Linked DNA regions of Nocardioides panacis. The protein of the gene in region 1 binds, or shares a complex with, the protein of each later gene. Links are inferred from orthologs where the notes say so. Each region holds a gene or a part of one and is shown on either strand. Other genes may lie near its edges.

Evidence for each region.
Region 2: the proteins of KRR39_RS25245 (region 1) and trxA are in contact, whole or in part, in an NMR structure (PDB 2IPA), measured with the Bacillus subtilis proteins. The link is inferred for Nocardioides panacis from one-to-one orthologs.

What each region holds. Positions count from the first base shown.
Region 1 is NZ_CP077062.1:4,395,478-4,410,190, forward strand. What follows is about bases 7,255-9,995. They hold KRR39_RS25245 (arsenate-mycothiol transferase ArsC), read right to left. Parts: upstream 8,950-9,995; coding sequence 8,560-8,949; downstream 7,255-8,559. Other genes in these bases: KRR39_RS21485 (arsenate-mycothiol transferase ArsC), read right to left, coding at 7,270-7,728; KRR39_RS21490 (MIP/aquaporin family protein), read right to left, coding at 7,725-8,486; KRR39_RS21500 (ArsI/CadI family heavy metal resistance metalloenzyme), read right to left, coding at 9,313-9,783; KRR39_RS21505 (ArsR/SmtB family transcription factor), read left to right, coding at 9,971-9,995. Outside these bases: KRR39_RS21460 (NHL domain-containing thioredoxin family protein), read left to right, coding at 832-2,628; KRR39_RS21465 (DEAD/DEAH box helicase), read left to right, coding at 2,968-4,386; KRR39_RS21470 (DUF6458 family protein), read right to left, coding at 4,455-4,670; KRR39_RS21475 (acyl-CoA dehydrogenase), read right to left, coding at 4,835-6,694; KRR39_RS21480 (hypothetical protein), read left to right, coding at 6,961-7,251; more of KRR39_RS21505, read left to right, coding at 9,996-10,345; KRR39_RS21510 (DUF3817 domain-containing protein), read left to right, coding at 10,355-10,699; KRR39_RS21515 (hypothetical protein), read left to right, coding at 10,768-11,511; KRR39_RS21520 (cation diffusion facilitator family transporter), read right to left, coding at 11,524-12,429; KRR39_RS21525 (cation diffusion facilitator family transporter), read right to left, coding at 12,429-13,172; KRR39_RS21530 (ArsR/SmtB family transcription factor), read right to left, coding at 13,169-13,543; KRR39_RS21535 (FAD-binding dehydrogenase), read right to left, coding at 13,586-14,713. UniProt on the Bacillus subtilis protein: Catalyzes the reduction of arsenate [As(V)] to arsenite [As(III)]. In vitro, can dephosphorylate para-nitrophenyl phosphate (pNPP).
Region 2 is NZ_CP077062.1:3,723,889-3,738,859, forward strand. The notes cover bases 5,018-8,016. They hold trxA (thioredoxin), read right to left. Parts: upstream 6,768-8,016; coding sequence 6,267-6,767; downstream 5,018-6,266. Other genes in these bases: KRR39_RS18215 (cyclic nucleotide-binding domain-containing thioredoxin-disulfide reductase), read right to left, coding at 5,018-6,014; KRR39_RS18220 (UBP-type zinc finger domain-containing protein), read right to left, coding at 5,992-6,270; clpB (ATP-dependent chaperone ClpB), read right to left, coding at 6,764-8,016. Also shown: KRR39_RS18190 (AraC family transcriptional regulator), read right to left, coding at 1-261; KRR39_RS18195 (hypothetical protein), read right to left, coding at 525-1,091; KRR39_RS18200 (hypothetical protein), read right to left, coding at 1,127-2,185; KRR39_RS18205 (hypothetical protein), read right to left, coding at 2,200-2,721; KRR39_RS18210 (hypothetical protein), read left to right, coding at 3,222-4,277; more of KRR39_RS18215, read right to left, coding at 4,347-5,017; more of clpB, read right to left, coding at 8,017-9,400; KRR39_RS26590 (DnaJ domain-containing protein), read right to left, coding at 9,391-10,707; KRR39_RS18245 (nucleotide exchange factor GrpE), read right to left, coding at 10,707-11,219; KRR39_RS18255 (MEDS domain-containing protein), read right to left, coding at 13,232-14,098; KRR39_RS18260 (thioredoxin family protein), read left to right, coding at 14,232-14,765. UniProt on the Bacillus subtilis protein: Participates in various redox reactions through the reversible oxidation of its active center dithiol to a disulfide and catalyzes dithiol-disulfide exchange reactions.

The DNA.
Region 1 (14,713 bases):
CGTGGAACATCGGCAGTGTGTGCAGGTAGACGTCGCGGTCGCTGATGCCCGCGTGCAGCCCGAACACGGTGGCGTTCAGCCACAGGCTGCGGTGCGTGAGCTGGACGCCCTTGGGCCGGGCCGTGGTGCCCGAGGTGTAGTTGATGGTCGCCGTCGCCCCCTCGTCCGGCTCGTCCCACGGCCGCGGCTCGGTGCCGGGGAGGTAGAGGTCGTCGTCCTCGCCGAGCAGGAACTTGTGGCGGACGTCGAGCGCGGCCAGCGTGTCCTTCAGCGCGGGGTCGGCGTAGACGACGTCGGCGCCGCAGTGGCCGACGATGTACTCGATCTCGGGACGGCTCAGCCGGAAGTTCACCGGCACCAGCACCCGGCCCCAGCCGCTGACGCCGAAGAACGACGTGCACAGCCGGGCGGAGTTCTGGGAGATCACCGCGACCCGGCCGCCCACCGGGACGCCGAGCCGGTCCAGCTGCGCCGCCTGCGCCCGGGCGTTCGCGGCGACCTGCCGGTAGGTCAGGTCGCCCAGGCTCGGCGCCGGCTGGTCCGGCTCGTCCACGACGCCGACCCGGTCGGGGTAGACGCTCTCGGCGCGGTCCAGGAAGTCACGAACGGTCAGCGGGTAGAACACGGAACCTCCAGCGGCTGGTCGAGCCTGGCTCTCGGGCGGTCGAGCCTGTTCTCGGGCGGTCGAGCCTGTCGAGACCACCCTTCACCACCCGGGACCGCCGGACCACCCTCCGAGCGGACGGGCCCGGCCGCGACCCTGGCCCGCCGCCACCGGCTCCGGCCGACCCCTCGGGATGACGCGCGGGCCCTCTCGCGTTAACTACCGGCGTGAGTGCTCCCGACACCGGCCGTCGTCCCCGCGTCCGCGCCCCCGAGCTCGCCGGCCGCGGCTGGCTGAACACCGGCGGCCAGACCCTGCGCCTGTCCGACCTGCGCGGCCGCTTCGTGCTGCTCGACTTCTGGGCCTTCTGCTGCATCAACTGCCTGCACGTCCTGGACGAGCTGCGCCCCCTGGAGGAGAAGTACGACGGCGAGCTCGTCGTGGTGGGCGTGCACTCGCCGAAGTTCGTGCACGAGGCCGACCCGGACGCGCTGCGCGCCGCGGTCGAGCGCTACCAGGTCGAGCACCCGGTGCTCGACGACCCGGAGCTGGTGACCTGGCAGGCCTACACCGCCCGCGCCTGGCCGACGCTGGTGCTCGTCGACCCGGAGGGCTACGTCGTCGCGCAGTACGCCGGCGAGGGGCACGCCCACGCCATCGACGCCCTCGTCGCCGAGCTGCGCGACGAGCACCGCGCCCGCGGCACGCTGCAGCCGGGCGGCTCGCCCTACGTCGCCCCGCCCGTGCAATCCGGCGACCTGCTGTTCCCGGCCACGACGGTCGCCCTGCCCGGCGGGGGCTTCCTGGTCGCGGACGCGGGGCACCACGCCCTCGTCGAGCTCGCGGCGGACGCGGAGACCGTCGTACGCCGCATCGGGTCGGGGGAGCGCGGCCTGGTCGACGGCGGGCGGCCGTCCTTCAACGAGCCCAACGGACTGTGCCTGCTGCCCGACGACCTGGCCGCCGCGGTCGGGTACGACGTGGTGGTCGCCGACACCGTCAACCACGCGCTGCGCGGCGTGCACCTCGCGACCGGCACCGTCCGCACGCTCGCCGGGACCGGTCGGCAGCTGGTGCCGGGCGAGGACGACGGCGCGCTGTCGAGCCCGTGGGACGTGGCCTGGTGGCAGGACCGGGTCTGGGTGGCGATGGCCGGGGTGCACCAGCTCTGGACCCTCGACCCGCGCACCGGTGCCGTCGAGGTGGCCGCCGGCACCGCCCACGAGGGCCTGCTGGACGGCCCGCTCGCCGAGGCCTGGTTCGCCCAGACCTCGGGGCTGGCCGCCGCGGGGGACCGGCTGTGGATCGCGGACAGCGAGACCTCCAGCCTGCGCTACGTCGAGGCGGGCGAGGTGCGCACCGCCGTCGGCACCGGCCTGTTCGACTTCGGGTTCCAGGACGGCGACGCGGGCACCGCGCTGCTCCAGCACCCGTTGGGGGTGACCGTGCTGCCCGACGGTTCGGTCGCGGTCTGCGACACCTACAACGGCGCCGTACGACGCTGGGCGGACGGGCAGGTGACCACCATCGCCACCGGGCTGGCCGAGCCGAGCGGCGCGGTCGTCGACGGGAAGCACCTGGTGGTCGTGGAGTCCGCGGCGCACCGGCTGACCCGGGTCCCGCTGGCCGGCGTCGCCCGCGCCGACGGGTTCGCGCACACCACGCAGCGCCCGGTGACCGAGATCGCCGGCGGGGACCTGGAGATCGTCGTGGACTTCACCCCGCCGCCCGGCCAGAAGGTCGACGACCGGTTCGGGCCGCCGTCCCAGCTCTTCGTGTCCTCGACGCCGCCGGGGCTGATCCGGGCGGGCGAGGGCCGCGGCACCGACCTGGCCCGGGTGGTCAGCATCGACGCCGCGGTCGGCGACGGGGTGCTGCACGTGGCCGCCCGGGCCGCCTCCTGCGACGCGCACGGCGGCGAGGGCGCGGCCTGCCACCTGCACCAGCAGGACTGGGGGGTGCCGGTGCGGGTGACCTCCGGCGGCGAGGCCCGGCTGGTGCTGCCGCTGTCCGGGCTCGCCTGACCGCCCACCCGGCGCCAGTGGCGGCCAGATCCCGCCGACCCGGCGTGTCTGGCGGGCGTACCGCCGCCAGACACGCCGGGTCGGCGCGAACCGGGCCGCCAGACGCGCCGGGTCGGCGAAGCGTGGTGCAGGTCTCCCTCGCTCTGGTCGGCCTCGTCCGGGTGCGCTGGTAGGATCGAGGTAGCCAAGGCCGCTCGTCGGCCTTCTTTTGTGGCCCGGTGTGGGTGCGCGGATCGTCGCGCAAGACCAGTGATCGGGCACGAACTGCGTCTCGCAGGCTCGCCGGACCACGCCGTGGATTCGTTGCAGGGACGTGCCCGCCATCCTGAGGAAACCTTCTTGTCTTCCCCTGCCCCGACCCTGCCCTCCTTCGCCCAGCTCGGCCTGTCCGGCAAGGTGATCATGGCTCTCGAGAAGCTCGAGATCACCACCCCGACGCCGGTCCAGGCCGCCGTCATCCCGGACGCCATGAAGGGCTCCGACGTGCTCGGCCGCGCCCAGACCGGCTCCGGCAAGACGCTCGCCTTCGGCCTGCCGATCCTGGCCCGCCTGGCCGGTGAGCACAGCCGCCCCAAGCACCCGCGTGCGCTGATCATCGTGCCGACCCGCGAGCTGGCCACCCAGGTGCGCCGCTCCATCGAGCCGCTCGCGTTCGCCACCCAGCTCAAGCTCGTCACCGTGTACGGCGGCACGCCGTACGACCGTCAGATCAAGCAGCTGAAGGCCGGGGCCGACATCGTCGTCGCCACGCCGGGTCGCCTGCAGGACCTGATGGACAAGGGCCACTGCCGCACCGACGACGTGCAGATCACCGTCCTCGACGAGGCCGACCACCTGTGCGACCTGGGCTTCTACCCGGCCGTCGACAAGCTGCTCAAGGCCACCCCGTCCACCGGCCAGCGGATGCTGCTCTCGGCCACGCTCGACGGTGACGTCGACCGCCTGGTCCGGGCGCACCTGCGCGAGCCGGTGCTGCACGAGCTCGACGCCAACAAGGGCTCGGTCACCACGATGGCGCACCACGTGCTGGTCGTCGGCGGCTTCCGCGACAAGGTGGAGGCGGCGGTCGCGCTGATCGAGGCCAACCCGCGCTCGATCGTGTTCACCCGCACCCGTGAGGGCGCCACCGAGCTGGCCGAGGCGTTCGGCACGCACGGCATCGAGGCGGTGGACCTGCACGGCAACCTGTCGCAGCGGGTGCGCGAGCGCAACCTGCACAAGTTCTCCTCGGGCAAGGCCTCCGTGGTCGTCGCCACCGACGTCGCCGCGCGCGGCATCCACGTCGACTCGGTCGGCCTGGTCGTGCACTTCGACGCCCCGGCGGACGCCAAGGCCTACCTGCACCGCTCCGGGCGTACGGCGCGGGCCGGCGAGGCCGGTGCGGTCGTCTCGATCACCACGCCGCGCCAGGTCGACGACGTCGTGCGGCTGATGAGCCGGGCCGGCGTCGAGTCCCTGCACCACGACTCGCGCAACACCCCCCACCCGATGACGGCGGAGGCGCTCTCGACGTCGGGCACCCCGGCGCCGCAGGCCAACAAGGGCGGCTCGACCTCCGCCAGCCGTGGCCGCACCGGCGGCTACCGCGGTGGCAGCAGCACCGGCGGCTACCGGGGCAGCAACAGCTCCTCGTCGCGCAGCAGCAGCGGCGGCTACCGGGGCAGCGCCCCCAGCCGCGGCGGCCGCGCGGGGCAGACCGGCAACGGTCGCCCGAAGACCGTCAGCCGCAGCGAGCGCTGGTCGCCCGCCGACCGCTGAGCCTCAGCCTGACGAACGCCGAAGGGGCGTCGAGACCATGGTCTCGACGCCCCTTCTGTCTGTCCGGGTCAGCGGGCAGGGTCGTCGTAGCGACGCTCCTCGACGTGCTTGGTGCGCGAGCGCTGCTGGTTCATCACCAGCGCCAGGATGATCGCCAGCACGCCGACGACCAGCAGGATCCACCCGAGTGCCACGTCGTCCACCAGGCCGATGTCGAAGTTCACGACACCGAGCACGAGGATCAGGCCGACCACCAGCAGCACGATGCCGGTACCGATACCCATGTTGTCTCCTAGGTTCTCTGCGACCGCGGTCGCCCGGGGCGGTGTGCCCTCGGTCACAGGGATACCCCTGGCCCGGCGATCTCAATCCGGGACCGCTCAGGTCACGTGCGACGGCCGCCCCACCCGCAGCGGGTGGGACGGCCGTCGTACGTCGGGCGGGTCGGTCAGAACGCGGACTCGTCGAGCTCCATCAGCGACAGGTCGGTCGCCTCGGCGATGGCCCGCTCGGCGGTGATCTTCGGGAGCACGGTGCGGGCGAAGAACTGCGCCGCCGCGACCTTGCCCTCGTAGAACGCCTGGTCCTTGCCGGTGTCGCCGGAGAGCTTCTCCAGGGCGATCTCCGCCTGCCGCAGCAGCAGCCAGGCGCAGACGATGTCGCCGAGCACCATCAGCAGGCGCGAGGTGTTCAGGCCCACCTTGTAGATGTTCGCGATGCTGCCGCCCTCGGCGTTCGGGTCGGCCGACATCAGGTCGGTGATCAGGTGACCGACGATCGCCTGGGTGTCCTCGAGCCCCTTGGCGAGCAGCTCGCGCTCGTTCTTGAGGCGGCCGTTGCCGGCCCCGCTGCCGATGAACTTCTCGATCTCGCCGGCCAGGAAGCCGAGCGCCGTGGCCTGGTCCTTGACGATCTTGCGGAAGAACAGGTCCTGGCCCTGGATCGCCGTGGTGCCCTCGTAGAGCGTGTCGATCTTGGCGTCCCGGACGTACTGCTCGATCGGGTAGTCCTGCAGGAACCCGGACCCGCCGAAGGTCTGCAGCGACTCGGTGCCGAGCAGCACCCACGAGCGCTCCGAGCCGTAGCCCTTCACGATCGGCAGCAGCAGGTCGTTGACCCGCTCGGCGAGCTCGTCCTTCTCGCCGTTGTGCTCGGAGACCATCACCCGGTCCTGCCAGGAGGCGGTGTAGAGCACCAGCGCGCGCATGGCCTCCGCGAACGACTTCTGGGTCATCAGCGAGCGACGTACGTCGGGGTGGTGGGTGATCGTGACGCGCGGCGCGGTCTTGTCCGAGGCGCGGGTCAGGTCCGGGCCCTGCACGCGGCTCTTGGCGTAGTCGAGCGCGTTGAGGTAGCCGGTCGACAGCGTCGCGATGGCCTTGGTGCCGACCATCATCCGGGCGTTCTCGATGACCTGGAACATCTGCGCGATGCCGTCGTGCACCTCGCCGAGCAGCCAGCCCTGGGCGGGCTCGTGCTCGCCGAAGGTGACCTCGCAGGTGTTGGAGACCTTGATGCCCATCTTCTTCTCGACGTTGGTGACGTGCGCGCCGTTGCGCTCGCCGGTCAGCTCGCCGGTCTCGAGGTCGAAGTGCAGCTTGGGGACGATGAACAACGAGAGGCCCTTGGTGCCGGGTCCGCCCTTGCCCTCGACGCCCACCGGCCGCGCCAGCACGAGGTGGATGATGTTCTCGCTCATCTGGTGCTCGGCGGAGGTGATGAACCGCTTCACGCCCTCGATGTGCCAGGAGCCGTCGGACTGCTGGGTGGCCTTGGCCCGGCCGGCGCCGACGTCGGAGCCGGCGTCGGGCTCGGTGAGCACCATGGTGGCGCCCCACTGCTTCTCGATCATGTGCTCCGCGATCTTCTTGTCGCGGTCGTTGCCGTTGCGGTGCAGGATCGAGGCGAAGCTCGGGCCGCAGGCGTACATCCAGACCGGCGCGTTCGAGCCGAGCACCAGCTCGCCGATCGCCCAGTTCAGGGTCGACGGCGCGGGCTGGCCACCGAGGGCGGCGGGGATCGAGAGCCGCCAGTACTCCGCGTCCATCCAGGCCTGGTAGCTCTTCGCGAACGACGCCGGGACGTCCGCGGTGCCGGTCGCCGGGTCGAACACCGGCGCGTGCCGGTCCCCGTCCTCGTACGACGCGGCGAGCTCGTCGCCCGCCAGCCGGTCGACCTCGCTGAGGATCGAGCGCGCCGTGGCGGTGTCGATCTCCTCGAACGGGCCGGTGCCGAGGATCTCGTCGCGCGCGAGGACCTCGAACAGGTTGAACTCGATGTCCCGGAGGTTGCTCTTGTAGTGGCTCACTGCTCCACCTTCGAAATCAGGAGGTACCGCTCACCCGAGGATGGGCGGTGGCCGGCATGTCGGCCCTACTCGTCAGTAACATCATTATGCTACCGGCGAGTACGAACGGCAACCCCGACCCCCCGACCGGCCCGTCCGGGTCATTGTCGGCCCGGGGCCCCGCCCCTAGCGTCGAGGAGGGTGACCAGGACGTCGCACCGGGGGGAGCTGGGGCGGCGCCCCGCCGAGCGGCACCGGTCATCCGCCCGACCCGATCGGAGCAGGCCATGGCCTACGGAATCGTCCACCACTTCGCCGGCGGCACCCAGGAGCAGTACGACGCGTCCATCGCCGCCGTGCACCCCGGCCCGGACCAGCTGCCGGAGGGCCAGGTCTTCCACGCCGCCGGACCGTCGGAGGGCGGCTGGACCATCGTCGCGGTCCACGAGTCCCAGGCGAGCTGGGAGAAGTTCCGCGACGAGATCCTCCTGCCGCGCATGCAGGCCGGCATCGACGGCGGCTTCGCCGGGCCGCCCACGGAGACCACGATCGACCTGTACGCCCTGCACACGCCGTAGCCCGGCGCCGCGGCCGGCTCAGTGCGGGGCGAGGACCGAGGGCGGCAGCTCCAGGTCGGGCACCAGCTCGACGAGCAGGGCGCGGACCCGGGCGTCGAGGTCGGCGACGATGCCCCGCACCGTCCGCGGGTCCTGCCCGCCGGGGTCGGCGACCGGCCAGTCGACGTACCGGACGCCCGGCACGTAGGGGCACTCCTCGCCGCAGCCCAGCGTGACGGCGACCGTGCTCGCGGCGACGGTGTCGCGGGTCAGGCGCTCGGGCACCTCGCGCGAGGTGTCCAGGCCGAGCGCCTCGAGCACCTCGGCGACCTCGGCGTGGATGTGCTCGCCGGGCTGGGTGCCCGCGGAGAGCGCGCGCACGCGGCCGCCGGCGTAGTGCTCGGCCAGCACCCGGCTGATCACGGAGCGGCCGCCGTTGCGGACGCAGGCGAACACCACCTGGGGGACGGTCTCGGTGGGTTCCTCGGGGGTCGTCATCGGGCGCTCCTCGGGGTGCTGCCGGTCTCGTGACCGGGTGCGTGCGGGACGACGACGTCCCCGGCCGCCTCGCCGACGTGCGGGTAGAGCCAGGCGACGAGGCCGACCGCGACCGCGCCGCCGACGAGCTGGGCGAGGACGAAACCGGGGACGGAGCCGGGAGCGATGCCGGCGAAGGTGTCGGAGAAGACCCGTCCCAGGGACACCGCCGGGTTCGCGAACGACGTGCTCGAGGTGAACCAGTAGGCGGCCCCGATGTAGGCGCCGACGGCGGGCGCGGCGAGCATGCCCCGACCGGTGCGCGCGAGGGCGAAGACCAGCGCGACGAGCCCGGCCGTCGCGACGACCTCGGCGAGGAGGAGGTGGCCGCCGGAGCGGTCCTTCGTGGAGAGCTCGGTGAGCGGCACCTGGTACATCAGGTTGGCGAGCTCGGCGCCGGCGACCGCCCCGACGCACTGCGCGACCGTGTAGGCGGCCGCGTCGGCGCCGGAGAGCCCGGTGCGGGTACGGCGGCCGAGGAACCAGTCGGCGGCGGACACGACGGGGTTGAGGTGGGCCCCGGAGACGGGACCGAACAGCAGGATGAGGACCGTCAGGCCGAGGAACGTGGCCGTCGAGTTCTCCAGGAGCTGCAGGCCGACGTCGTCGGGCGAGAGCCGTTGCGCGGCGATGCCGGACCCCACGACGACCGTGACGAGCAGGGCGGTGCCGAGGAGCTCGGCGGTGAGCCGTCGGGCGAGGTCGCGAGGTGGCGTCATCGGGTGGTGTCGTTCCTTCGGTGCAGGTCGGTGCAGGTCGGTGCAGGTCGGGGGCAGGAGGCGTCAGGAGGCGTCAGGAGGCGGCGAGTCGTGGCGCGAAGCGGGTGACCCGACGCGCGAGCTCGTCGTAGGCACGGTCGAACGCGGTGTCGGTGCCGGCGGGGACCGGATCGGGGACGGACCAGTGCAACCGGGGCCCGCGCGCCTGGTCGGTGCGGTCGAGGGCCTCGTGGGCGTGGTCGCACACGGTCACCACGCAGTCCTCGGGGTGCAGGACGTCGGCGAGGGCCTGCGGGTGGGTCCCGGTGAGGCGCAGGCCGCGCCGTCGGGCGACGGCGACCGCTCCGGCGGCGACGCGGGCGGCCGGTCGGGTGCCGGCCGACGTGGCCGGCACGGTGCTCGCCTGTCGCCACAGGGCGGCGGCCAGCTGGGAGCGCGCGGAGTTCGCGGTGCACACGAACACGACGCGTGGGACGACGACCCGGACCGGGGGGGAGCAGGCCGTCCAGCGCGTCCGGGACGAGCTGCAGGTAGGAGCGTCGACCGTCGGCCTCGGAGCGGTGCCGCGCCACGAGGCCGGCGTCCGCGAGGGCCCCGAGGTGGTGCGCGAGCAGGTTCGACGGCATCCCGAGGAGCTCCCCGAGCTCCGAGGGGGGACGCGTCCCCGGACCCGAGCGCGTCGACGATCCGCAGCCGCGCCGGGTCGGACAGCGCCGCGTGCACCCGGGCCCGGCGGACCACGTCGGCCCCGGTCGCCCCGGTCGATGAGTCAGTGGTCATTGACTCAAGTTTCACTGACCTCTCGCACCGGGTCAACCGCGCCGGGTCACCTGTCGCAGCACCCGGCGCCCGTGACGACGCCGAAGTCGGCCGCGTCCGGGTTCCGCTCGATCCCGGCCACCTCGGCGAACGTCCGGCCCTCCAGGTCCGCGCCGGCGTCGGCGAGCACGACGTAGTTCTCCCACCGCTGGCCGTCCGGACCGGTCACCCAGTGCTTGTCCTGTCGGGCGTAGCAGCACACGACGTCCCCTTCGACGTCCAGGGTGAGCCCGGCGGCCTCCAGGCGGTCCGCCTCGGCCTCGACCTCGTCCATCGACTCGCGCTCGACGCCGAGGTGGTTGAGCGTGCCGGTCCGGTCCGGGTTCTCGAACAGCACCAGCTTCAGCGGCGGGTCCGCGACGGCGAAGTTGGCGTAGCCCGGCCGCCGCTTGGTGGGCGCCGTGCCGAACAGGGTCGAGTAGAACTCGACGGCGGTGTCGATGTCGTCGACGTTGAGGGCGAGCTGGAGGCGGGACATCGGAGGGCTCCTTCGGGTGGCGGGCGGCACATAGACGGTTGTCGATGACCTGGATGACCCCATGGTGCCCATAGACGTCCATCGATGCAAGCGGTCCGCCCGGCGGGCGCTGCGCGGCGGACCCGGCGACGCACCCCTCCTGACCTGGCTTCATCGACGTCCACCGATGCCGTGGCATCATGGGGGCATGCCGAAGCAGCTGCCCGTGCTGGACCCCGCGCCGCACCCCGTGTGCTGTGCGCCGTTGGCGTCCGCGCCGCTGTCCGCGGCGGACGCGAGGACCCTCGCGAGCCGGCTCAAGGCCCTCGCGGACCCCGCCCGGCTGCGGCTGCTCTCGCTGATGATGGCCAACGAGGACCTCGAGGCGTGCACCTGCGACCTGACCGCGGCCCTGGGGCTCAGCCAGCCGACGGTCAGCCACCACATGAAGAAGCTCGGCGACGAGGGCCTGGTGCGCGCGCACCGCAAGGAGGGTCCGTGGACCTACTACCGGGTGGTGCCCGAGGCGCTGGCGGGGCTGGCGCACGTCATCGCGCCGGCGGCGTCCCCGAGCGGCACCTAGACTCCGGGGGTGTCCCACCGAACCCTCGTGCTGCTGTTCCGTGTCGTCGCGACCGCCGAGGCCTTCTCGTGGCTGGGGCTGCTGGTCGGGATGTACCTCAAGTACCTCACCGACGTGGGCGAGGTGGGGGTCAAGATCTTCGGCCCGGTCCACGGCGGGATCTTCGTCGCCTACGTGCTGCTGACCCTGCTGCTGTCGAGGTCGGCGCGCTGGACCCGCGGGACCACCGCGGCCGGGCTGGCCTGCTCGGTGCCGCCGTTCGCCACGCTGGCGTTCGAGGTGTGGGCGCAGCGGACCGGACGGCTGGCGGAGCGGCGTACGCCCGAGGCCGTCGCGGTGCCCGCGCGGCGCTGACCGCCGCCGACCCGCCCGGGCGGTCGGGTCGTGCCCGCCGTGGGGACGTGCGGGGGGAGACTGCTGGCATGAGCAGACTCCCCCACCCCGGTGCATGGGCGCTCGCCGGCGCGGCGGCCCTCACGACGTCCCTGGTCGCCGGTCCCGCTTCCGCGAGGACCGTGGAGGTCCCCGACGGCCGCGACGTGCCGGCGAGCGCCGACCTCACCTCGGCCACCTACCGGGACGGCGAGGCGCGCGTGGAGGTGACCGCGCAGGTGCGGGCGCTGCGGCGGTCCGGCCGGGTGGTCGCCCTGGTCGGGGCGCCGGACTCCGACACCGTCTACTCCGCGACGGTCTGGCCCCGTCCGGACGGCTCGGTCGGGACCCGGCTCGAGCTGGTCACCGACGTGTCCCGCTCGCCGCGGTCCTGCGCGGTCGAGGCGGCGTGGTCGGTGCGCACCAGCACCGTGGAGGTGTCGGTCCCGCAGTCCTGCCTGCGGTTCGGCCGGTTCCTGGAGCAGCACTACGTGCAGGTCCGGATCGCGGCGGACGGCGGCCGGGACAGCGCCCGGGGCGTGGACGTGGGGCGGGGGAGCAGCCCCGGCTGCGCGACCGCCGGCGAGATCCGGGGCCTGCGCCGCGGCGACACCAAGGCCCACGTGCACGCCCTGCTCGACACCGCCGGCCGGTTCGGGGACGGTGCCGCCGGCGGGTACTCCCGCATCTACCGGTCCTGCTCCGGCGGCCGCCCGTGGTACGTCGACTACGACGGTACGACGGACCGGCTCGAGGCGACCGGACGCGTCCGGGGGGCCACCACCAACGTGTGAGGCGCCGGGGCCTCAGGCGTGCGTCTCGTGCTCGTGGTCGGCGTGCGCGGCGGCCTCGAACTGGATCGTGGAGTGCTCGACGTCGAAGTCGGTGTCCAGGCAGCGCTGGAGCTCGTCGAGCATCGGCCCGAGGTGGCCGTCGTGGAAGCACGAGTCGTCGACCACGACGTGCGCGGTGAGCACCGGGAGCCCGGTGGCGACCTGGCTGGCGTGCAGGTCGTGGAGGTCGTGGACGTGCGGCAGCGACAGGATCCGGGCCCGCACCCCGGCGAGGTCCAGGCCCTTGGGGGTGGACTCCAGCAGGACGTCGACGCTCTCGGACAGCAGCCGGATCGTCCGCGGGATGATCAGCACTCCGATCACCAGCGAGGCGACCGCGTCCGCGCGCATCCAGCCGGTGAGCGCGATGACACCGGCGGCCAGCAGGACGGCCACCGAGCCGAGGGCGTCGTTGACCACCTCCAGGAACGCCGCGCGCATGTTGAGGTTCGCGCCCCGTCCGCCGGCCAGCACCAGCAGGCCGACGACGTTGCCGACGAGGCCGACGACCCCGAACACCACCATCGCTCCCGAGGTGACCTCGGGCGGGTCGACGAGCCGCCGGACCCCCTCGACGAGCACGAAGACGCCGACCGCCAGCAGCACCGCTGCCTGCCCGGCCGCGGCCAGCACCTCGGCGCGCCGGTAGCCCCAGGTGCGCGCGTCGGTCGCCGGGCGGCGGGAGAGCGCCGAGGCGACGACGGCCAGCGTCAGGCCGGCGACGTCGGTGAGCATGTGCCCGGCGTCGGCGAGCAGGGCCAGGCTGCCGGAGACCACCGCCCCGACGACCTCGACGAGCAGCACGGCGACGGTGATGCCCAGGACGACGCCCAGCCGGCCGCGGTGGTCCGCGACCTCGCCGCCGTGGTCGTGGCCCATCAGCGGTGGTCCTCGTGCGTCGTCGGGCGGGGCCCGGGCTGCTGGGGCGCGCAGCAGTCGCAGCCGTCCGCGCAGGCACCGCCGGCGCCGACCGGGGCGGGGACGCAGCAGGCCTGGCCCCGCCAGGCGTCCCGGCCCTCCTTGGCCGCGACCGCGGCGATCACGAGACCGGCGAGCGGGTCCGCCCAGGACCAGCCGAGCGTCGCGTTCACGACCAGGCCGACCAGGAGGACCGCCGACAGGTAGGTGCACAGCAGGGTCTGGGTCGAGTCGGCGACGACCGTCGCGGAGCCGAGCTGCCGTCCGGTGCGGCGCTGCGCCCAGGACAGCACCGGCATCACGACCACGGACACGGCGGCCAGCGCGATCCCGACCGGGGAGTGCTCCGCGGCCTGGCCGGTCGCCAGCGACCGGACCGACCCGACGGTGACGTAGGCCGCGAGGGCGAGGAACGAGACCGCCATCAGCCGCAGCGCGTGCCGCTCGCGGGTCTCCGGGAGCGGGTGCCGGAACTGCCAGAGGACCACGAGTCCCGAGGAGACCTCGACGACCGAGTCCAGGCCGAACCCGACCAGCGCCACCGAGCCCGCGACGAGGCCGGCCGCCACCGCGACGGCGGCCTCGACCACGTTGTAGGCCACCGAGGCGCCCGCGAGCAGCTGCGCGCGCCGGCCGAGCTGCTGCCGGCGCCCGGCCGGCGGGAGGGTCGCCGGCGGGGCGGTGACGAGGCCGTGACCCGTCACGACCCGGCCCCCTCGCCGTAGCGGGGGCAGAGCACCACGGCGTCGCCGGTGAGGCCGAGCAGCGTCTCCGCGGCGGCCAGCAGGTCGAGGGTGGCGGCGGGGTGTGCGAGCGCGTAGACCGAGGCGCGACCCTGCGGGCGGACCGTGACGATGCCGCAGTCGAGCAGGCAGGCGAGGTGCTTGCTGACCGTGGACTGGGCGAGCCCGAGATGCCCGGTCAGGTCGACGACCCGGTGCTCCCCGAGCGCCAGGTGCTGCACGATCGAGAGCCGGGACCGGTCGCTGAACCCGTGGAAGAGGCAGGCCGCCGCGGTGAGCGCGGCGACCTCGCCCCGCCCGTCCTCATCGACCGTCGCCTGTGTCATCGCCATTCGACGATGCTAGGGGGCCAGCCCGGCGACGACAACCCCGCGTCAGCCCACCGCCCGGGCGAGGGCCCGCCCGGCCGCGCGCCCGGAGAAGATGCAGCCGCCCAGGAACGTGCCCTCCAGCGAGTTGTAGCCGTGCACGCCGCCGCCGCCGAACCCGGCCACCTCGCCCGCGGCGTACAGGCCGGGCAGCGGCGCGCCCCCGGGCCCGAGGACCCGGGCGTCGAGGTCGGTCTCGAGTCCGCCGAGCGACTTGCGGGTCAGCACGTGCAGGCGTACGGCGATCAGCGGACCCTTCGCGGGGTCCAGGAGCTTGTGCGGGGTGGCGACCCGGATCAGCTTGTCGCCGCGGTAGCTGCGGGCCTGCCGCATCGCGACGACCTGCAGGTCCTTGGAGAACGCGTTGTCGAGCTCGCGGTCGCGGTCCTCGACCTGCCGCCGGACGTGCGCGGCGTCGACCGGCGCCTCGGGGGTCAGGGCGTTCATCCCGGTCACCAGGTCCTCCAGGGTGTCCGCGACGACGAAGTCCTCGCCCTTGTCCTTGAACGCCTCGACGGGCCCGGTCGCGCCCTTGGAGAGCCGCTGCCGGAGCAGCTCGCGGACGCTCTTCCCGGTGAGGTCGGGGTTCTGCTCCTGGCCGGAGAGCGCGAACTCCTTCTCGATGATCGCCTGGGTGAGCACGAACCAGGAGTGGTCGTGCCCGCTGGCCCGCAGCAGCTTCAGCGTGCCGAGGGTGTCGAAGCCGGGAAGCCCCGGCAGCGGCAGCCGGGTGCCCGAGCCGTCCAGCCACAAGGACGACGGGCCCGGCAGGATCCGGATCCCGTGCATCGGCCAGATCGGGTCCCAGTTCTTGACGCCCTCGACGTAGTGCCACATCCGGTCGCGGTTGATGTGGCTGGCGCCCGCGGTCTCGGCGATGCCGAGCATCCGGCCGTCCACGTGGGCGGGGACACCGGAGATCATCTGCTCGGGCGGGGTGCCGAGCCGCGCGGGCCAGCTGGCGCGGACCAGGTCGTGGTTGCCGCCGATGCCGCCGCTGGTGACGAGCACGGCCTGGGCGGTGAGCTCGAAGGTGCCGACCGCCTCCCGCGACGTGCTCGCCGCGCGCGGGGCGTGGTCCGGCGCCAGCACGGTCCCGCGCACGCCGGTCACGGAACCGTCGTGGACCACCAG
Region 2 (14,971 bases), 670 kb from region 1 along the record:
CGGTTCGGCGCCTCGCCTCGGACCGGTCCCCATGCGGGAGACGGCCCGCCCGCGCACCGGGACGTTGACGTGGTAGTGCGTCGCGTCGGCAGTGGTGAGGCGGACGTCGGCGCCGTCGGACAACCGGCCCACGGTGGTCGAGCCGACCTTGACTACGTCGAGCTGCATGTCGATCGTCGCAGCCTCGAGCGGCTCGACGCGATTCGGCAGGTAGAACTCCGCGAGGCGCAGTTCCGCTTCGTGCTTGTCCCGCGTGCGCACGACGGTCGCTGTCGACGGCTCCCGCCGTCCAAGGGTCGAAGCCACAGTGTCACCCCCGCCAGTGCTCGCGGCCGCGCGCCCGCTCAGCGGCACCCAGGGTAGGCACGCTGTCAAGTCGGTCGGTTCCGCCGCACCGAGCCGGTCCATGATCCGACTCAGATGCTGTGCGGCTGATGCGCTCGACGGCCACGACACGGAGTGCGAGCAGGACGAGGTTGATGACGATGCGGGAGCAACCGGGCCGCGCGGCGTCTGGCGGGCCGCTACGACACAGAGTGGGTGAGGGTGCCCACGTAGACACCGGCGGCCATGTTGGCGGCGACCCTCACGTCGATGGTGGGGTTCCAGGTCGCGGTGTTGTCGCCCTCGATGCCCGTGGCGGTCACCACCGGCGACACGCCGCTCAAGGTGACCGGGTCGTTGGCGGCGTAGGTCGCGGTGCCGACTTTGGTGATCGGGCCTGCGGTGTAGCCGACGAAGCCTGCTCCGATGGCCGGCCCGGAAGGCGGGGTGAAGGCCGTCGAGATCACCGTTGCCGTCCAGCCCGCGCCGGCCGGCGCCCCGCGTGAGTCGATAACCTGCACCTGGCCGAGCTGCCCGCTGATCGTGACCGCTCCGACGATGTTGGACTTCGTGCCGAGGTTGCCGGCGTCACCGGGGGCACTGATGGACAACCCCCCGCCCTGCAGTGTCACCGTGGCGCTGCTGACCGCTGTCTGGTCGGCGACCGCGGGAGCGTTGGCGCCGAGGCCGACGCTTATGGGCGCGATCAGGCAGGCGGCCAGGAACGGAACAAGAAGTGCAGGCGGGACGAGCAGGCGGCGTTGCATCAGGTGCCCTTCGGGGGGGACGGGGTGCCGGGTGATCAGGACGCGCTGTGTGCAGGTGTGCCCGCACGTCTGCGAGGCGCTTGGTGAGCTCCGCCACTGCGGCGGTGGCGGCGGCGAACCAGGAACGACCCGCCGCCGGCCAGCAGGACGAGAAGCAGGAGGCCTCCTCCGACCCACCACCACACGCTGGTGCCCTGGTCGACGGAGACGGTCTGGCCGGTCCCGGACTTCGGGAACGTCAGCGTGGCCTGGGCGGTCTCGGTGAGCAGGCCGCTGGTCACCGAGAGGTGCGCCTTCCAGGGGCCGGCGGGCAGTCGCTTGTCGAGCCGGACGGTGACCGGCTCGGTCTGCCCGAGGCCGAGGGTGGTGCCCAGGGTGACCGGGAACGGGCCGGCCGCCAGGCCGCCGGGTCCGCCGCTGAGGGTGAGCTTGCCGCGGAGGTCGAGGGCCCGTCCGCCGGTGTTGTGGATCGTCGCGGCCACCACAGGGGTTCCCGACCGGTCCCGCTCGGCGGTGAACGACTCGACCTTGAAGGCGGAGGCGGGGACGCCGCCGGGACCGACCGACAGATAGACGCGGATGCCCACGCGGCTGACCTGGGTGACCGCGCCGCTGCCACCGGAGGTGGTCTGGGCCCACAGCACGGCGTACTGCTCGCCCGGAGCGGCGTCGGAGGGTACGTCGATCGTGACGTCGACCATCTTCTTGGCGCCGTCGGCCAGTCGCAGGCGAGGGCTGCTCACGGCGGTCCAGGTGGTGAGCTCGTTGGGGGTGTTGCCCTCGAGACCGACAAACGAGCCCTTCGCGATCTGCGCCGCGGCCGGGTAGACGGCCACGTCGGTGGGGGCGCCGGTGTCGTTTGACACCTCGATGCGCCGTTCGATCCGGGCCCCGGGCTTGACGTGGTCGATGATGTAGACCCGTGCGCGCGGGTCGTCACGGGTGGCCACCGGGGCGTCGACCAGGCGGATGCCGATGCCGGTGTGGTCGGTGCGGGCGGTGTTAACGGGGGTGCTGAGGGGGGTGCCGAAGGCACCGGCGGCCGGGACGAGTGTCCCGGCCACCAGTGCCATCAGGATGAGCAGTCGACGCATGAGGAGATCTGGCCTCAGACGATCGAGGTGGTGACGGTGCCCGTGTAATCGCCCGCGAGGGCGCTCGCCGGCAGCGAGACCGTCAACGTCGGGGTGTACGACGCGGTGTTGTTGCCGCTCGCCGCGGTGCCGGCTGCGACGGAAGCCACCGCCGTGATGCTGGTCGGGCCACCAGTCGTCGGGGTCACCGTGCCGGCGTGTCCGGTGGCTGCACCCGAGTCGTAGGAGACCCCGGTCGAGACCGAGCCGGCTCCGTCGACGAACGTCGTGGAAGCCGCGGACATGACCCAGCCAGCGGTGCTGCCGCGGGTGTCGCTGATGCCGACCGCGCCGAGGGAGCCGGTGACGCTCGCGGCTCCCGGGGCACCGTTGGTCAGCGGCGCGTTGGCTGCCGGGGCGACGTCGAGGCTGCCGCCCGCCAGGGTGAAGGTGGCGGTGGTGTCGCCGGAGCCGGCCGCCATGGCGGAGCCGACCGGGAGGAGCGCGAGGACCGAGCCGGCGACGGCGAGGGTCCCGAGCGTGCGAAGTGTCTTCATGAGGTGAGCTGTCCAGCTTCCTGTGTGACGGCCCTCGCACCGCAGCCTGGAGACCGCCCCGGTAGGAGACACCGGAACGCGCTGAGGGACGAGGAACCTGTTCGGTAGCCCGGCTGACCCGGACGGGCCCCGTGGCTTTGCGTCCCCGACTCACATCGGGTTTGCCGTTTCGCGCTGGCACCGGACATCCGATCCGCTGCCAGGATCTGGAGGGCAACCTGCCGCTTCCTCGTCTCTGCCACCAGCATCGGCACCCCTCTCCGCTGCGGATTGATGGTCGTTGCCCACAACCCCCCAAACCGACCCCCTGAGAACTGGTCACGACGTGGTCCGGAGGCCGTGGGAACCGGTCGCGGCGTCGTCGCCGACCCGGTGAGGACTAGTCCTGAACCAGTCTCCCGCCGCCCGACCGTTCCTCTTGCTTCCGGCGCACGGTGCTCCCACACTCGCACCATGACGCAGAGGGGTCGGAACCATCGGCGCAGCCCGGCTGCCCTCCCATGAGCACCGACGAGGTGCGGATCGGGCTCATCTCGGCTCCGGGTGCGGCCACCGAGATCGCGGCGAACCTCGCCGAGGACCTGCACACCGACCTGAGCCTGCACGTGGCCACCGTCCGCTGGCGGGTGCCCACGGTGGTCGACGCACTCGTGCACCCACCTGCCGACGACGCCGCCCTCGTCGCCGCGGCCCGGGACCGGCTCCTGCAGGAGGACTGGGACCTGGTCGTCTGTCTCACCGATCTGCCACTGAAGGTGCACCGGCGACCGGTGGTGGCCCACGCGAGCCCTCTGCACGGCGTGGCCGTCGTGTGCGTACCCGCCCTGGGGGCCATCGGACTGCGTCGACGCACCCGTGACACGGTCGTCGGCCTCGTGGGCACCTTGCTCGGGGAGACCGAGGACTACTCCCTGGCGGGCCCTGCCGCTGGCGTCGGACGACGCGCGCGCGAGCTCGGAAGGAGCCAGCAGCCTGAGGAGGACGGCAGCGTGCTGTTCACCGCGAGGGTCCTCAGCGGGAACCTGCGACTGCTGATCGGGATGATCCGGGCCAACCAGCCCTGGCGGCTGGCCATCGGGCTCTCGCGAGCGCTGACCGCCGCCCTCGCCACGGGAGTCTTCGCGCTCGTCACCCCCGACATCTGGAGGCTGAGCGACGCGCTCGGCTGGATCAGGCTCTCGGCGATCGCGGTGGGCTCCGTCGCGGCGATCACCGTCGCGCTGATCGCCGGAGCCGGCCTGTGGGAGCGCGCGTCGCACCCGGTCGGGCGCAAGCAGGCCACCCTCTTCAACCTGGCTACCACGGCAACGGTCGTGCTGGGCGTGCTCTCCCTCTGCGCCGCGCTCCTCCTGCTCGCCCTGCTGAGCTCCCTGTTCCTGGTGCCTTCGCAGCTGCTCGGGAACGGCCTCGGGCACGCGGTTCGGGTGGGCGACTACATGAAGCTGGTGTGGCTCACCAGCTCCCTGGCCACCCTGGGCGGGGCCCTCGGGGCGGGCCTGGAGAGCGACGAGGCGGTCCGGAACGCGGCGTACACCTACCGGCAGGACGGGGACTAGGCCGGGTACGCCGCGGCGAGGCCATCCGGCCCGCGACACGCTGATGGTCTGACCTGACGCCGGTGGCCGTCATCGTCGGCCGGCCCGGACGAGGTAGTCGTGCACCAGGCGCACGGCGACCGCGCCCTCGCCGACGGCGGACGCCACCCGCTTCACCGAGCCACTGCGCACGTCCCCGACGGCGAAGACCCCCGCGGTCGCGGTCTCGAACATCGTGCTTCCTCCCTGGCCGGCGCCGCTCAGCACGAACCCCTTGTCGTCGAGCGCGATCGCGCCCTGGAGCCAGCGGGTGTGCGGCTCGGACCCGATCAGCACGAAGAGTGCGGACGTCGGGAGCGACCGGAGCTCGTCGGTCCCCAGGTCGCGGACGACCACCTCCTCGAGGCCGAGGTCGCCCCGCAGCTCGCACACCTCGCAGTTGAGCCAGACATGCACCAGGGGGGTGGAGGCTATCCGGTCTGCGAGGTAGCGGGACATGTCGCGGTTCAGGTCGTCGTGGTTGATCACGAGGTTGACGTGGGCGGCGTTGCGGGCGAGGAACAGGGCCGCCTGCCCGGCGGAGTTCCCACCCCCGACGACCGTGACCGGGTCGCCGCGGCACAGCCGCGCCTCGAAGTCGGTGGCGGCGTAGTAGACGCTGGGGCCCTCGAGCCGGTCCATGCCGGGGACGTCCAGGCGCCGGTAGCGCACACCGGTCGCGAGCACCACGGCGTAGGCCTCCACCTGGGCGCCGTCGGTCAGTCCCACGACGAAGTGGCCGTCGATCCGGCCGAGCGACCGGGCCTCGCCAGGAATCGTGAAGGTGGCGCCGAACTTGCGGGCCTGCACCACCGCTCGGTCGGCGAGCTCGGCGCCCGAGACGCCCGCCGGGAAGCCGAGGTAGTTCTCGATACGGGACGACGTCGCCGCCTGTCCTCCGGTCGCGATCGCGTCGAGCACGACCGTGGAGAGTTCTTCGGAGGCGGCGGTCACCGCAGCGGCGAGACCGGCCGGGCCGGCGCCGACGACCAGCACGTCGAGCGCCTCGCGGACCGGCGCGTCCTCCCGCAGGCCGAGGAGCTCGGCCAGCTCCGTGTTGCTGGGGTTGCGCAGGACCCGCTGCCCCTTCCAGATCACGACGGGGGTCTCCTCGGGGGGGACGTCGAACGCGCGCAGGGTGACCTCGGCGTCGGGATCCTCCTCCACGTCCTCCCAGCGGTACGGGACGCGGTTGCGGCTCGCGAAGTCCCTGAGCCGACGGGTGTCGGCCGAGTAGCGGGAGCCGATGATCCGGAGGCCGGCGCCGAGGTCGGCGTGAAGGTTGCGCCGGAGGATGAAGGCCCGCAGGATCAGGTCCCCCAGCGCCTGGTCCTGGGTGACGGCCTCCTTGAGCCGGTCGTAGGGGACTTCGAGGACCTCGACGTCGGTCTGGGCCACGGCGGTGACGAAGACCGCCTGGCCGGTCAGCATCGAGAGATCACCCACGAAGCGACCACGTCCGTGGACGGCGATCACCCGTGACGCTCCCTCGGGGTCGTCCTCCTGGACGACCCGGACCCGGCCGTCCAGCACGACGAACACGCCGCAGTCGCGATCCCCCTCGCAGAACAGCGTGGCGCCCTTGGCCAGCCGCTTCCGCTCGCCGTACCGCGAGAGCAGCATGATCTGCTCGTCGGACAGCCGGGGGTAGGCGCCGGTGGTGTCGGGGGTCTCGGGCAGGTCCGGGACCTCGGGCTCAGACGAACTGCTCGTCGGCATAGCACCACCTCCAGTTCTCCCCCGGCTCGATCGATCGCACGATGACGTGACCGGTCGTGGCGGCGTGCGCGCGCGCGTGACGCATCGGGGAGGAGTCGCAGCAGCAGACCTCGCCGCACGTGAGGCACTGGCGCAGGTGCACCCAGGGCGTGCCCAGGAGCAGGCATTCCTCACAGCCCGGCGTGGTGGGCTGCCCCACCCTCCGGACCAGGGCGAGGTGCGGGTCGGGGACCAGCCGGCCGGAGAGCGTGGTCATCGCCGGTCGTCCTCGCTCGACGAGGCGTTCCCGGGACTGGGCTCCGCACCTTCCTTGGGCAGGTGCTCGGTGAGCCAGGTCCGCAGCGCGGGTGCGGGTGCGGCCCCGACCTGCTTGTCGACCACCTGGGCGCGGTGCATCAGGACCAGGGTCGGGATCGCCTGCACCTCGAACCGTCGGCTCACCTCCGGCGCCTCGTCCGCGTTGACCTTGACCAGCTTCAGCCTCCCTGCGAGCTCCGTCGCCAGCTGCTCCAACGCCGGGCTGACCATGCGGCAGGGACCGCACCACGGCGCCCACACGTCGACGAGCACCGGGATGGTCGACTCGTCCACCACGGCGGCGAAGTCCGCGTCGGACGTGTCGACCACCCACGGCAGTGGGTTCTGGCAGTTCCCGCAGCGGGGCGCTCCGTCGGCGGCGGCGGGCACCCGGTTCTTCGTGCTGCAGCTCGGGCACACCACGACCTTCGTCGGGGTCTTCACCGTCGCGCTCATGCCACTGCCCTCTTCTGGTCGTCGGGTCGCCCCGGTACGACGGTGAGCTCGCCGTCGACGAGGTCGACCACGATGGTCGAGTCCTCGGGCAGGTCACCGCGCAGCAGCGCGCGGGCGACGCGGGTCTCCACCTCACGGGTGATGAAGCGCCGCAGCGGACGAGCGCCGTAGGCCGGGTCGAAGCCCTGCTCGGCGATGAACCTCCGGGCCTCCTCGGTGTCCACGAGCGAGATCCGTTGGTCCGCCAGGCGTTCGCGCAGCTCCTCGAGCTGGAGGTCGACGATGCGCTCGATCTCGGCGAACGTCAGAGGCTTGAACAGCACGGTCTCGTCGATCCGGTTCAGGAACTCCGGCCGGAAGTGGGATCGCAGCGAGCTCATCACGAGGGCCCGGGCCTCCGACTTCACCTCGCCGTCCGGCGTGACCCCCTCGAGCAGGTACTCCGAGCCGATGTTGGAGGTCATGATGATGACGGTGTTGCGGAAGTCCACCGTGCGCCCGTGGGAGTCCGTCAGGCGCCCGTCGTCGAGCACCTGGAGCAGGATGTTGAAGACGTCGGCGTGGGCCTTCTCGATCTCGTCGAGCAGGACCACCGAGTAGTGCTTGCGCCGGACCGCCTCGGTCAGCTGGCCGCCCTCCTCGAACCCGACGTAGCCGGGTGGTGCACCCACGAGCCGGCTCACGGTGTGCCGCTCCTGGTACTCGCTCATGTCGATCCGGATGATGTTCTCCTCGCTGTCGAAGAGAGCCTCCGCGAGCGCCTTGGCGAGCTCGGTCTTGCCGACACCGGTCGGGCCGAGGAAGACGAAGGAGCCGATCGGGCGGGTCGGGTTCTTGATCCCGGAACGCGCCCGCACGACCGCGTCGGTCACCAGCTGGACCGCCTCGTCCTGGCCGATCACCCGCTCGTGGAGCACCTCGTCGAGGCGGAGGATCTTCTCCCGCTCGCCCTCCTGGAGCCGGCTCACCGGGATGCCCGTCCAGCGGGCCACGATGGCGGCGATCTCGTCGGCGGTGACGACCTCGCGGAGCAGGCGCCGCCCGGACTGCTTCGCCTCGAGCCTCTCCTCGGCGGCCGTGAGCCGTCGGTCGAGGTCGGGCAGCTTGCCGTGGCGCAGGCTCGCGGCCTGGTTCAGGTCGTACTCCCGCTCGGCCCGTTCGCTCGCCAGGCGAACCTGCTCGATCTCCTGGCGCAGCGCCTGGACCTCGCGGAGCGCCTGGCGCTCCGCCTCCCACTGGGCCCGCACCGCGTCGGCCTCGGCCTTCAGGTCGGCCAGCTCCTTGCGCAGCTCCTCGAGGCGACGCCGGCTGGCCGGATCCGTCTCCTGGGCCACTGCGGCCTCCTCGATCTCCAGCCGGGTGACCCGGCGGGTCAGCTCGTCGAGCTCGGCGGGCATCGAGTCGATCTCGGTGCGCAGCATCGCGCACGCCTCGTCGACGAGGTCGATGGCCTTGTCGGGCAGGAACCGGTCGGAGATGTAGCGGTGGCTCAGGGTGACCGCGGCGACCAGCGCGCCGTCGTGGATCTTGACACCGTGGAAGACCTCGAAGCGCTCGCGCAGCCCCCGGAGGATCGACAGGGCGTCCTCGATGCCCGGCTCGTCGACCACGACCGGCTGGAACCTGCGCTCGAGGGCCGCGTCCTTCTCGATGTGGCTGCGGTACTCGTCGAGGGTCGTGGCCCCGATCATGTGCAGCTCGCCACGCGCCAGCATGGGCTTCAGCATCTGGCCCGCGTCCATCGCACCTTCGGACGCCCCGGCCCCGACCACGGTGTGCAGCTCGTCGACGAACAGCAGGATCTTCCCCTCGGCGGCCAGGACCTCGTTGAGGACGGCCTTGAGCCGTTCCTCGAACTCGCCGCGGTACTTCGCACCGGCGACGAGCGAGCCCATGTCCAGGGCGAAGACGGTCTTGTCGCGGAGTCCCTCGGGCACGTCACCGTTGTGGATCCGCTGCGCCAGGCCCTCGACGATGGCGGTCTTCCCCACTCCGGGCTCACCGATCAGCACCGGGTTGTTCTTGCTCTTGCGGGACAGGATCTGGATGGTGCGACGGATCTCCGAGTCCCGGCCGATCACCGGCTCCAGCCGGTCGGCGGCGGCGTCCGCGACGAGGTCGCGACCGTACTTCGCGAGGGCTTCGTAGGTCCCCTCGGGAGTGGCGGACGTGACCCGCTGCGCACCCCTGACCGATGTCAGGGTCTGCAGGAACGAGTCGTGGGTCACGTCGTGCCGGGCCAGGATCCGACCGGCTGCCGAGCCGGATCCCTCGTCGAGGAGGGCGACGACCAGGTGCTCGACGGAGACGTACTCGTCCTTGAGCCTGCGGGCCTCCTTGTCAGCGACCTCGAGGACGCGGTTCAGCCGCTGGGTGACGTACACCTTCCCGGGCTCGGCGCCGGACCCGGTGACGCGCGGGCGCTTCGTGAGCTCGGCCTCCAGGTCCTCGCGCAGCCGCTCCACGTCCGCACCCGCCCGGGCCAGGAGCGGCGGGACCAGGCCGTCGGTCTGCTCCAGCAGCGCCAGGAGCAGGTGCTCGCCGTCCACCTCTTGGTGGCCGAACCGGAGCGCCTTGGTCTGGGCGTCGTGCAGTGCCTCCTGCGACTTCTGCGTGAGTCGGTTCAGGTCCATCGAACTCCCCTCTCTGGGCGTGAGCGTCGTTGTGATCTCTCCAGGTCGGAGATCCGCTCGAGCAGGTGCATGACCAGGCCGAGCGACGAGTAACTGAGGTTCAGCCGCAGGTGCAGCCGTTGGATCGTGGCCATCTCCCGAACCTGGGCCGGGTCGAACCAGAGGTTGCCCTGGGCGTCCCGGGTGATGTCGAGAAGCCCGAGCGTGACCAGCCGACGGACCAGCTCCGGGTGCACCCCGGTGATCCGGGCGTAGCTGTCCAGGCTCAGGCGGTAGGGGCGGGCCAGCGGCCATCTCGTCCCGATCGATGACCCGGTCGGTGAGCCGGTGGTCGTCGCGGTCATCGTGCGCTCCTCGGGTCGAAGGTCGAGACCTTCGCGAGCCGCTCGAACAGCTCGCGTTCGTCCGCCGACGGCGACCTGGGCAGCTTGACCTGGGCCTCGGCGTACAGGTCCCCCGGCTTGCCCCGCTTGTTCGGCAGCCCGCGGCCCCTCAGCCGCAGCCGGCGATGGCTGGAGGTGCCGGCCGGGACGCCGACGGTGGCGGGGCCGCCGGGGGTGTCGATGTCCACCGACGCACCGAGCGCGGCCTCCCAGGGGGGCCAGGGGCAGCAGCACGTGCAGGTCTCGGCCCTCGAGCCGGTAGCGAGGATGAGGGGCGATGCGGACGACGAGGTACAGGTCGCCCGCCTCGCCCCCGCCGGACCCCTGACCGCCCTGGCCGCGCAACCGGATCCGCTGGCCGTCCACGACACCCGCGGGGACGTTCACGTCGATGGTGCGCGGACCGTCGGCACCACTCATCGACAGGGTCCGCCGGGTCCCGTTGTACGCCTCCTCGACGGTCACCTCCACTTCGCTCTCGTGGTCGGAGCCGGAGACCGGTCCCCATCCACCCCGGCCGCGGCCGCGGGCACCGAAGATGCCACCGAGCAGATCCTCCAGATCCACGTCCCCGACCGAGCCGGAGTACCGGAAGTCGCCCGAGGGACCGGCCCCGCCCCAGCCGCTCGACCGCCCGCCGCCGGCGTCGGCGCCTGCGTACGCGCGCGCCCGGCGGTAGGCCTCCGGGTCCACGTCGGGACCCACGCGCCGGAAGTCCTCGCCGAACGCGTCGTACCGCTTGCGCTGGTCGGGGTCGGAGAGCACGTCGTACGCCTCGGCGAGCTCCTTGAACTCTTCCTCGGCGCCGGGATCCTTGTTGACGTCGGGGTGCAGCGTGCGGGCGCGCTTGCGGTAGGCCCGTTGGATCTCCGACTGGTCGGCATCGCGGGAGACACCGAGGACCTCATAGGAGTCCCGGGCCATCACTCGCTCCTGGTCGCCACGACGACGGACGCCGGCCGGAGGATCTCGCCGTCCGGCCCGTAGCCGGGCCGGACGACGTGTGCGACCGTGCCGGGGACGAGGTCCTCGTCGGTGACGGTGCTGACGGCTTCGTGCCGGGCGGGGTCGAAGGCCTTGCCGGTCTCGTCGTCGCGCCGGGGGTAGCCCAGGTCGGCAAGGACCGTGAGTGCCTGCTGGTGCACGGCACGCACGCCCTCGACGATCTGGTCCGGGTTCGAGGCGGCGTGCTCGAGTGCACGCTCGAGATTGTCGAGGACCGGCAACCAGCGGACAGCCACCGATGCCCGCTCCTGCTCGCGGGCGCGGATCACGTCCTTGGCGCACCGCTTGCGGAGGTTCTCCAGCTCCGCGGCTGTGCGGCGCCACGAGTCCTCGAGCTCGGCGATCTTCCTCTCCGGCTCGGCGGCACCGTCGGCGACGGCAGCGTCGGCGGCGTCGGCGAGCTCGGTTTCGGGGTTCTCCTGTCCGGCCATGACGAGGACACTCAGTGCGTCGTGAACTCGGCGTCGATCACGTCGTCCGAATCGTCGCCCGGTCCGGTCTGGGCGGAGCCGGCCGACTCGCCGGTGGTGCCGGCGCCGGCCGGGCCCCGGGCGGACATGCTCAGCGCCTGGGCCATCTGGTGCAGCTCGCCCGTGAGGGACCGCAGGCGGTCGGTCGGCGCCTGCTCGTCGAGAGCCGCGCGCGCGTCGTTGATCAACATCTCAGCCCGGGCGCGGTCGTGCTCGGGGACCGCGTCCCCGGCCTGCTCGAGCTGGTGCTGCACCTGGTACGTCACGGAGTCGAGCTCGTTGCGGGCGTCGACGTGCTCACGGAGCTGGGCATCCTCGCTGCGGTGCGCCTCGGCGTCCGAGACCATGCGGTCGACCTCCTCCTGGGGCAGGGTCGAGGTCTCGCTGATGGTGACCTGCTGCTCGGCTCCGGTGTCCTTGTCCTTCGCGGAGACGTGCAGGATGCCGTTGGCGTCGATGTCGAAGGTGACCTCGACCTGGGGCTCCCCCCGTGGCGCGGGCCGGATGTTCTCCAGCCGGAACCGTGCGAGCGCCCGGTTGTCGCTGGCGCGCTCTCGCTCCCCCCTGGAGGACCACCACGTCCACCGCCTGCTGGTTGTCCTCGGCGGTGCTGAAGACCTCGGTGCGACGCGCCGGGATCGTGGTGTTGCGCTCGATGACCTTGGTCATCACTCCGCCCTGTGTCTCCAGCCCCAGGGAGAGTGGTGTGACGTCCAGGAGCAGGACGTCCTTCACGTCTCCCTTGATGATGGCAGCCTGGACGGCCGCCCCGAGTGCGACGACCTCGTCCGGGTTGACGGTCATGTTGGGTTCCTTGCCGCCGGTCATCCGGCGAACCAGGTTCTGCACGGCAGGCAGCCGCGTGGAGCCGCCGACGAGGATGACCTCGTCGATGTCGTCCGCGGTGACCTTCGCGTCCCCCAGGGCCTGGGTGACCGGACCCATGCAGCTCTCGACCAGGTCCGCAGTGAGCTGCTCGAACGTGGAGCGCATCAGGTTGACGTTGAGGTGCTTGGGGCCGGAAGCGTCCGCGGTCACGAACGGCAGGTTCACCGCGGTCTGGGTGACCGACGACAGCTCGACCTTGGCCTTCTCGGCCGCCTCGAACAGGCGCTGCAGGGCTTGCGCGTCCTGCCGTAGGTCGACGCCGTTCTCCTTCTTGAACTCGTCCGCGAGGTAGTCCACGACACGCCTGTCGAAGTCGTCCCCGCCCAGGTGGGTGTTGCCGGCCGTGGACCGCACCTCGACCACGCCCTCACCCACGGTCAGGACGCTGACGTCGAAGGTGCCGCCGCCGAGGTCGAAGACGAGGACGGTCTCGTTCTCGAGCTTGTCCATCCCGTACGCCAGGGCCGCCGCGGTGGGCTCGTTGATGATCCGGAGCACCTCCAGGCCGGCAATCTTGCCCGCGTCCTTGGTGGCCTGCCGCTGGGCGTCGTTGAAGTGCGCCGGCACGGTGATGACCGCCTCGGTGACTCGCTCGCCGAGCGCCTTGCCCGCGTCGTCCGCCAACTTGCGCAGGATCTGCGCGGAGATCTCCTCCGGCGCGTAGAGCTTTCCGTGGACCGAGAACCGGACTGCTCCGTCCGGTCCGGCCACGACATCGTAGGAGACCGTGTGGATCTCGCTCTCCACCTCGTCGTACTTGCGGCCGACGAAGCGCTTGGCCGAGTAGATCGTGCCCTTGGGGTTCAAGATCGCCTGTCGCCGGGCCATCTGGCCCACGAGTCGCTCACCGCTCTCGAGGAACGCGACGACGGAGGGTGTGGTCCGGTTCCCCTCGCCATTGGGGATGACCTGGGGTTGGCCACCTTCCATCGCCGCGATCACCGAGTTGGTCGTTCCTAGGTCGATTCCAACAGCTCTACCCATGACGCACTCCGTTCACTGGATGCCGGACCCGGCCATGCTTTCGACGTGCACGGCCGGGGGCATCCCGTGAACAGGTACAACTGCGGTCGCCGCTGGGGACGTCAGGCGGCCGGGGGGCCGTGCCGGAGTGCGAGGACCGTGAGCTCGACGCGCGAGTGGATACCGAGCTTCACGTACATGTGCTTGAGGTGCGCGTCCACGGTGTGGGGCGACACGATCAGCTGCTCGGCTATCGCGCGGTTCGTCATGCCGCTCGCCACGAGCTCGGCGACCCGGACCTCGGCGCCGGTGAGGGACAGCCACTGGTCACCCTCGCCCACGGGTCCGAGGTGGAGGTCGGCCAAGGGGTAGCTGACGACGGCGGGGGGCGTGGTCTTCGGGTAGTCGGTCGGCGCCAGGCAGTGAGGGTTGTGGAGCACGGTCCCGTCGAGGAGCACCTGGGAGTGGATCCTGAGCACGTTGACGAGCATCTCCACCCCGAACCGCTGCAGGTCGTACAGGCAGAGGAACAAGGCGGGCACCTCGGCGAGGACCTGGGTGACGGCGGACTCGTGGACGGACAGCTCCTCCGCGCCGGGCTCACGCGGTCCCCAGGACATCTCCCCGGCTGCCCGCAGCAGGGGGAGCTGGTCGCCGGTGGACGACGCCGGGTGGGTTTCGAGGAACGTAGTCATCTGCTCGACGGCGAGCTTCCCGGCCCGGAGGTAGGCGTGGGAGGCCGGGTAGACGCCGAGGTGCCCGGAACGGGGCGTGTCGCCGCGACCTGCCGCTCCGTACGTCTGCTGCCGCATGCTCCTCGGCTCGAGGCCGTCGATGAGGCAGACGCACTGGTCGCCGTGGCGCAGCCCCTCCTGCATGAACGGCACCAGCAGCCGGTCTCGCTGGTCCGGTCCCGAGTAGATCGCGCAAAGGTGCATTCCCGGACGGATCTCGCCCACCCCTGCAATCCCCATGCGAAGGTCGTTCACCAGGGCGTCTCCTATCGTGTGACCCCATTCCGCTCGATGCTACGCGCGAGCAAGGTCGCGTGCGTGGGCGAGCGCGCGGTGAGGGCCGTCGTCGGTCTGGACCTGTTCGACCGCGAACGGCAGCTTTGGCAACGTGGTCGATGATCGCGGCCGGCAGGAGGAGACGTGGCACGTGACGGGTGAGGCGCGCAGGGGGAGGGGGACCCGGGCGCGGATGCTCGCGTGCAGGCTGTGTGGTCACCGGAACCGAGTGCTGTCCGGAGCGCTCGACCTCCCCCGGTGTCGCGACTGTCACGGCCCGCTGCCCTGGCTCGTGGACGCCTCGGACGTCGACTTCGCCGGCGTCGCGGACGCCGCTGCGCTGCCGGTGCTGGTGGACTTGTGGGCGCCTGTCGGCCCCCACGGTCCCAGGGTGATCCCGGTGATGGAGCAGGTGGCCGGCGACCTGGCGGGCCAGGTGAAGGTGGTCAAGGTCAACGTCGAAGGCGCGCCCCGGCTGTCCCGCCGCTTCTCGGTGCAGGCATCTCCGACCCTTCTCGTCATGGAAGGGGGAAGGTTGGTCGCCTGCAAGTGTGGACCGGCCCCTGCCTACGAGATCCTCGGGTGGGTCGAGCAGGTTCTCCCCCGCGCGGTCGCGCAGCTGGCGGATCCCCGGAACAGGGGATGACACCTGCACCTCCGGTTCATTGACTGGAGGGCGTAGGAGCCGCTCAGTTGCCCAGGAAGAGCGGCACGGGGCCCGACCAGGCTGCCCACAGACCGGGACCGGACGAACTCAGGGAGGAAAGCCATGACCTTGGTGCGCTTCGAGCCGTTCCCAGAGTTGGACCGATGGACCGAACGGGCCCTGACCAGCCTGCCAGCCGCCGGCCA